DNA from 2 places in the Panacagrimonas sp. genome. Region 1 is predicted to be linked to the other one. Evidence: riboswitches for the same ligand, from Rfam matches in the RefSeq annotation. Region 1 holds a riboswitch; the other holds the start of a gene.
What was found. A riboswitch is a leader RNA that binds a small molecule or an ion and turns the genes downstream of it on or off. The one in region 1 is predicted to bind cobalamin.
Positions count from the first base shown of each region.

Region 2: linked by a shared signal. The riboswitch ahead of btuB (TonB-dependent vitamin B12 receptor) and the one ahead of ACOOHP_RS14750 (TonB-dependent receptor plug domain-containing protein) in region 1 are both predicted to bind cobalamin.

Region 1 covers NZ_CBDCGN010000003.1:341,003-344,293, reverse strand. Annotated here, with positions in the region: gene ACOOHP_RS14765 (GatB/YqeY domain-containing protein) at 1-139, opposite strand, end outside; gene rpsU (30S ribosomal protein S21) at 221-436, opposite strand; gene tsaD (tRNA (adenosine(37)-N6)-threonylcarbamoyltransferase complex transferase subunit TsaD) at 553-1,590, shown strand; cobalamin riboswitch at 1,586-1,776, shown strand; gene ACOOHP_RS14750 (TonB-dependent receptor plug domain-containing protein) at 1,855-3,291, shown strand, end outside.
Region 2 covers NZ_CBDCGN010000003.1:1,680,772-1,684,062, reverse strand. Annotated here, with positions in the region: gene ACOOHP_RS20665 (adenosylcobinamide-GDP ribazoletransferase) at 1-787, shown strand, start outside; gene cobC (alpha-ribazole phosphatase family protein) at 784-1,347, shown strand; cobalamin riboswitch at 1,421-1,658, shown strand; gene btuB (TonB-dependent vitamin B12 receptor) at 1,796-3,291, shown strand, end outside.

The sequences.
Region 1 (3,291 bases):
CAGTGATCTCTACTGCGTCGACCACCTCGCGATTCTTCAAGTCGGACGAAAGCATGCGCAGGACCGACAGCCGCTCCTTGTCGCCGGCCTTCATGGCCGTCTTGATGTCTTCCAGCAGTCGGTTCTTGATTTCGGACATACCAAGGGCGCCCCACAGGCGCCCGATGAATTTAACCCGCAATGGGGGTCGCGGAGTGTTGGCTCCGCCACCGAAACCCGCTCAGTACAGCCGGGTGCGCCGCGTCACGTCGCGCGACACGCGCTTCTGCTGACGCTTGACCGCAGCGGCGCGCTTGCGCTTGCGCTCCATGCTGGGCTTTTCAAAGAATTCCTTTTTGCGAACGTCGGTCAGCACACCGGCTTTTTCGCAGGTGCGCTTGAAACGGCGCAGGGCAACTTCAAACGGTTCGTTTTCGCGGACGCGGACGGCGGGCATGAGAAGACGCGACTCCCGGAACATCAAAAAAGGGCGCGAATGTTAAGCCCGGGGCACGCCGAAAGCAAAGACGCGGGCTGGCATCGTCCGGAGAGAAGGCCGAAACTCCGCCCCCCATGCCCGTCCTCGCCCTGGAAACCTCCTGCGATGAAACTGCGGTGGCCGTCTACGACGGCGCCCGCGGTTTGCTCGCGCATCGCCTGCATTCGCAGGTTGATCTGCATGCCCGCTACGGCGGCGTGGTGCCAGAACTCGCCTCGCGCGACCACATCACCCGGGTGGCGCCGCTGCTGCGCGAAACCCTGGCCGCAGCCGGCGTTGGCTACTCCGATCTGCGCGGCGTGGCCTATACCGCCGGGCCCGGACTGATCGGCGCCCTGATGGTGGGCGCCTCGGTGGCGGCCGGAATCGCGCTGGCACGTGGCCTGCCGCTGATTCCGGTGCATCACATGGAAGGCCACTTGCTGGCGCCCATGCTGGAGAGCAAGCGGCCGGAATTCCCCTTCACCGCGCTGCTGGTGTCGGGCGGGCACACCCTGCTGGTCTCGGTGGAGGGCGTGGGACGCTACACCCTGCTGGGCGAAAGCCTGGACGATGCGGTGGGCGAGGCCTTCGACAAGACCGCCAAGTTGCTCGGCCTGCCCTACCCCGGCGGTCCGCATCTGGCGCGGCTGGCCGAAAACGGCCGGCCGGGCGAGTTCCGCTTTCCGCGGCCGATGACGGACCGCCCCGGGCTGGATTTCAGCTTCAGCGGCCTCAAGACCGCGGTGCTGACCGCGATGCCACGGGCTGTCGGAGATCAGGCCCGGGCCGATCTGGCACGCGGATTCGAAGACGCGGTGACCGAAACCCTGGCCATCAAGTGCGCGCGCGCGCTGGACGTCACCGGCCATCGCGGGTTGATCGTGGCCGGCGGCGTTGGCGCCAACCTGCGCCTGCGCGCGCGGCTCAAGGCCTTGTCCGAGCAACGCGGGTTCGGCCTGTACTTCCCGCGCCCGGAGTTCTGTACCGACAACGCCGCCATGATCGCCTGCGCCGGCTGGGCGCGGCGGGCCGAGGGACGCCGCGCCACGCAGGCCCTGTTCACCACGCCGCGCTGGCCGCTGGCGGAGCTACAACCGCCCGGCACGACACCCAAGCTCGACTGGGCTTAGACTGCGTCCCGCAGGTGCGTCCCGGCGGTTGTTGTCGGGACGTTAATCGGGAAGTCCGTAGCAAGCGGACACTGCCCTCGCAACGGTAAGTGGGAAAACGAAGCGACAAGCCACTGGGACCCTCCCGGGAAGGCGCTTCCGAAACGCCCACGAGTCCGGAGACCGGCCTGCAAACGGTTCCGTGGTCGCGATGGGCGACCCAGCGGATGGCCTTGCCATGCCGACCACGGGTGATTCTCGCGTTGCAGTGGCGGAACGCCTTTCGTGGCCAGGTACCTGCTTTTCTGCCGTTACCTCGTGATTCTGGCGCTGTGGGCGCCGGCATCGCTGCGTGCGGACGACACGCCGACCATCACCGTGCAGGGTCAGCGCACCGAGCTGCATCCCAGCGGGGTGGTGATCGAGGTGCCGGTCGATCCGTTGGCCGCCGCCGATGTCGGCGACCTGCTGTCGGCCCTGCCGGGTGTGCAGGTGCGCAGCAGCGGTGGCCTGGGCAGTTACAGCGAAGCGAGCCTGCGCGGCAGCAGCGGCCGCCAGGTGCGTCTGCTGCTGGATGGCCTGCCCCTGGACACCGGCGGCGGCGAAGCCAGTTCGCTGTCGCTGATCAGCCCGCTGATGCTGGAGCAGGTGGAGGTGTACAAGGGCCGCGTGCCGATCGATCTGGGCAGCGGCTTGGCCGGCACCATCAACCTGCGCAGTCGCAGCATCTTGCCGGCGCCGCTGACGGCAAGCGCCAGCATCGGCAGTTTCGGCCAACGCCAGCTCGGCGTCGCCGCGCAGTTGTCGAGCGCCGTGCAACTGGCCGCCGGCACGCAGGCGGCGGACAACGAATACGACTACGTCAACCCGTTTCGCGCCTTCGATCCCACGGACCCGGACCGTGCGCGCGCCGAATCGCGCAAGAACGCCGGCACCGAGCAACATTTCGCGCTGCTGCGCTACAACGGCTTTGCGCGAGTCAGCGCTCAGGTGCAGCACGACCGTCAGCAATTGCCCACGCGCTCGAACTTTGCGACCACCCGTACCGGGCTGGACACCCGCAGCTATGCACTGAGTGTGGCGACGCCCCAGGACCGGCGCTGGCAGGGCGTGCTGTCGCATCGCGATACGCGCGAACGCTTTCGGGATCCGGCCAGCGAACTCGGACTGGGTGCGCAGGATTCGACCGACCACACGCAACGCAGCCTGCTGCGCCTGAGCCGCCAGTTCGAGGCGCTTCAGATCGCCTCTACCGCGGAGTACACCGACTATCGGTCGCGCGACCGGCTGGGCAATTCGCCGACGGCAACGGCGCGGCGTGTCGGCCTGAGTCAGGGCCTGGAGTACCGGACCGGTCCACGGTTGCCGCTGGAAATCGATCTCAACGCCGGTCTCAACGCTGCTTGGTCGCAAGAAGACGCCGACTCGCAGCACCAAGACGAGTGGATCGTCGAACCGGCGGCCGGTGTCAGTCGGCGCATCGGCCGCTGCCTGGCGATGGCGAACCTGGGGCAGCGCGAACGCCTGCCCACCTTCTTCGAGCGCTATGGCGACCGCGGTCTGTTCCGCGGCAATCCGGAGTTGGAGCCCGAGCGCGCGAACTTCGCCGATGCCGGTGCGCGCTGCACGCCGGGCTCGGTGCTGCAGCGCATCGAGCTGACCGTGTTCGGACAGGATTTACGTGATGCCATCAGTCCGGTCTTCAGCGCACAAGGTGTAGGC
Region 2 (3,291 bases), 1.3 Mb from region 1:
TCCGCTGCGCCGCGAACTGCGCCGCTTGCTGATTGCGCTGGGCTACTTCACCCGCGTGCCGATTCCAGCGTGGGTCGGCTGGTCGGCGCAGGGCTTGAATCGCGCGGCGCGCTATTTCCCGCTGATCGGGGTTCTCGTCGGCAGTGTCGCCGCGCTGGTGCTGTACGCCGCGTCCGCGCTGTGGCCTGCGGCGCTGGCGGTGCCGATATCGATGGCCGCCAGCATATTGCTGACCGGAGCCTTTCACGAAGACGGGCTGGCCGATGCGGCGGATGGTTTTGGTGGCGGCTACGACCCGCAGCGCGTGCTCGCGCTCATGCAGGACTCGCGCATCGGCAGCTACGGCGCCATCGCGCTGATCCTGGTGCTGCTGGGCAAATTCTCCGCGCTGCTGGCCCTGGCCGAACACGGTCTGGCGCTGGCCGCGGCGGTGGTGGTTTCGGCGCACGCTGCGTCGCGCGCCTGCGCGCTCGGTGTGATGGCGGTGCTGCCCTATGTGCGCATGGAGGGCGACGCCAAGGCCAGGCCGGTGGCCGAAGGCATCGGCCGCAGCGATTGGATCATCGGCCTGGTCCTGGGCGCAGCCCCGCTGGCGCTGGTCGCGGCGATGCACCTGATGCCCCTGCGCTCGGTGCTGCTGGCGATTCTGGCGACGCTGGCGGTTCTGGTCATGGCGGCGCGCTACTTTCGCCGTCGCATCAGCGGATACACCGGCGACTGCCTGGGTGCGACGCAGCAATTGGCAGAGCTGGCGTTCTATTTCGCCGCCTGCGTGCAGTTGGCGTGACCTCGCTGTGGCTGATCCGGCATCCACCCGTGGCCCTGCCCGCGGGCATCTGCTACGGCGTCTCCGATGTGCCCGCCATCGCGTTGACGCCCGACCGGATCGCGGCGATGCGCGCATCGCTTCCCGTGGCTACGCGCATCGTCAGCAGTCCGCTGTCGCGATGCCGCGCCTTGGCGTGCGCGCTGGCGCGCCCAGACGAGCCGCCGATCCTCGACGCACGCCTGCGCGAGATGGACTTCGGCGACTGGGAGCTGCAGCCCTTCGTGCACATCGAGCGCGACCTGATCGACGCCTGGGCCGCGGCGCCCTGGGACTTCCTTCCACCCGGCGGCGAGTGCGCCGAAGACATGCGCCGACGCGTGCTGAGCGCGTTGCAGGAACATCTGGCTCACGCACCCGATGCACTGGCGCTGGTCGCGCACGGCGGTCCGCTGCGGGTGATCATGGGTCAGCTGCTGCGGCTGCCGCGCGAACAATGGCTGGCGCTGCCCTGCGACCCCGGATCGCTGACGCGGCTGCAGCTCGACGACACCGGCGCGCGCCTGCTGCAGTCGGACTGATCATCGCCCCGATGCGGTCCGGTGAACGCCCAATTCGGACGGCGGCGTGTTGCCGTCAATGCGCACGCGGCATTACAGTAAACGCGCTTCAGGTGTCCTGGGTGGTGCGAACCGTCCAGGGTTAAACGGGAAGTCGGTGCGCGCTTCGCTCGATGCGAATCGCAATGCCGACACTGCCCCCGCAACGGTAAGCGAGCTGGACGCGGCATCACGCCACTGTGCGCTGTTCATGGCATGGGAAGGCGCCGCATCCGGGATCTGACCGATCCCACTCGCGAGTCCGGAGACCGGCCTGAAACATCCGATGGCTCGCGGTGGGCGATGCCGGACGTGACAGGCCCGGTCCGTGCATCTGGTGACACCGCCCTGTTCCGTCCGGACTCCGACTCCTCGATCCGTCTCCACCCCGATTCACGTCGCGTGGGGCGACGCATGAGGAGATGCACCCGTGAAACCTTTGACGCTGATCGCACTGGCCTGCCTGGCCGGCACCGCCGTATCCGCTCCCCTGGCCGCCGACCGACATCCGGCGGCACCCGCAACCGAGAACATCGTCGTCACCGCCTCGCGAGGCGCCGAGGCGCTGACCGACACCCTGGCGCCGGTGACCGTAATCACCCGCGATGACATCGAGCGCCTGCAGTCGCAGGACCTGCCGGATTTGCTGATCGGCCTGCCCGGGGTGAATTTCGCCAGCAACGGCGGCCCGGGAAAGTCCGGCTCGCTGTTTCTGCGCGGCACCGAATCCGATCATGTGATGGTGCTGATCGACGGCATCAAGGTCGGCTCGGCCACCTCGGGCAGCACGCCGCTGGAACAGATTCCGGTGGACCAGATCGAGCGCATCGAGATCGTCCGCGGACCACGCTCCAGCCTGTACGGCTCCGAGGCCATCGGCGGCGTGATCCAGATCTTCACCCGACGCGGCTCGCGTAAAGACCAGACACCTTCCTTCGCGATGGGCGGCGGTTCGCGCGGCGACAGCCGCATGGAAGCCGGCCTGCGCGGCGGCAGCGGCGATACCTGGTACAGCCTGAGCGCCAGCGGCCGGACCACCGAAGGCGTGGACGTGCGGCCCAGCCTGGGCGAGCCCGACCGCGATGGCTATCGCAACCTGGCCGGGTCGCTGCGCGCCGGGCACACCTTCGAAAACGGTGCCGAGGTTTCCGCCAGCCTGCTGCACGCTGAAGGCGACAACGACTACGACGGCAGCTCGCAGAACCAGAGCGAAACCCGCAACCAGGTGATCGGCCTGAGCGCCTCGCTGGACCCGAGCGCACGCTGGCATAGCCGTGTCAGCGCCGGGCACAGCCTGGACGAATCGGACAATTTTCTCGACGGTGTTTTCGTCAGCCAGTTCGACACGCAGCGCGACACCCTGTCGTGGCAGAACGACGTGCAGATGCATCCGGAGCACCAACTGCGCGTGGGGCTGGACTACCAGAACGATCGCATCGACAGCACCACCGCCTATGCCGAAACCGAGCGTGACAACCGAGGGGTGTTTGCCGTGTACCAGGGCAGCCGCGATGCGCACGACCTCCAGCTCAGCCTGCGCGAGGACGACAACGAGCAGTTCGGCCGCAACGCCACCGGCGGCGCGTCGTACGGCTATCGCTTCGCCAACGGACTGCGCGCGGTGGCCACCTACGGCACCGCGTTCAAGGCGCCGACCTTCAACGAACTGTACTTCCCCAATTTCGGCAGCCCCGATCTGGACCCCGAAGAAGCGCGCCACGTGGAAGTCTCCCTGGCGGCCAGCACGGCCGGGTATGCGTGGGCGCTGAACGCGTTCCAGACCCGGGTCGACGATCTCATCGCCTTCGACGCGGACCTGGAGGCGCCGGCCAACATCGACCGCGCCCGCATCGAAGGTCTGGAAGCGCAGCTCGGCACCACCTGGCAGGACCTGAAGCTGCAAACCTACCTGACCTGGTTGCGCCC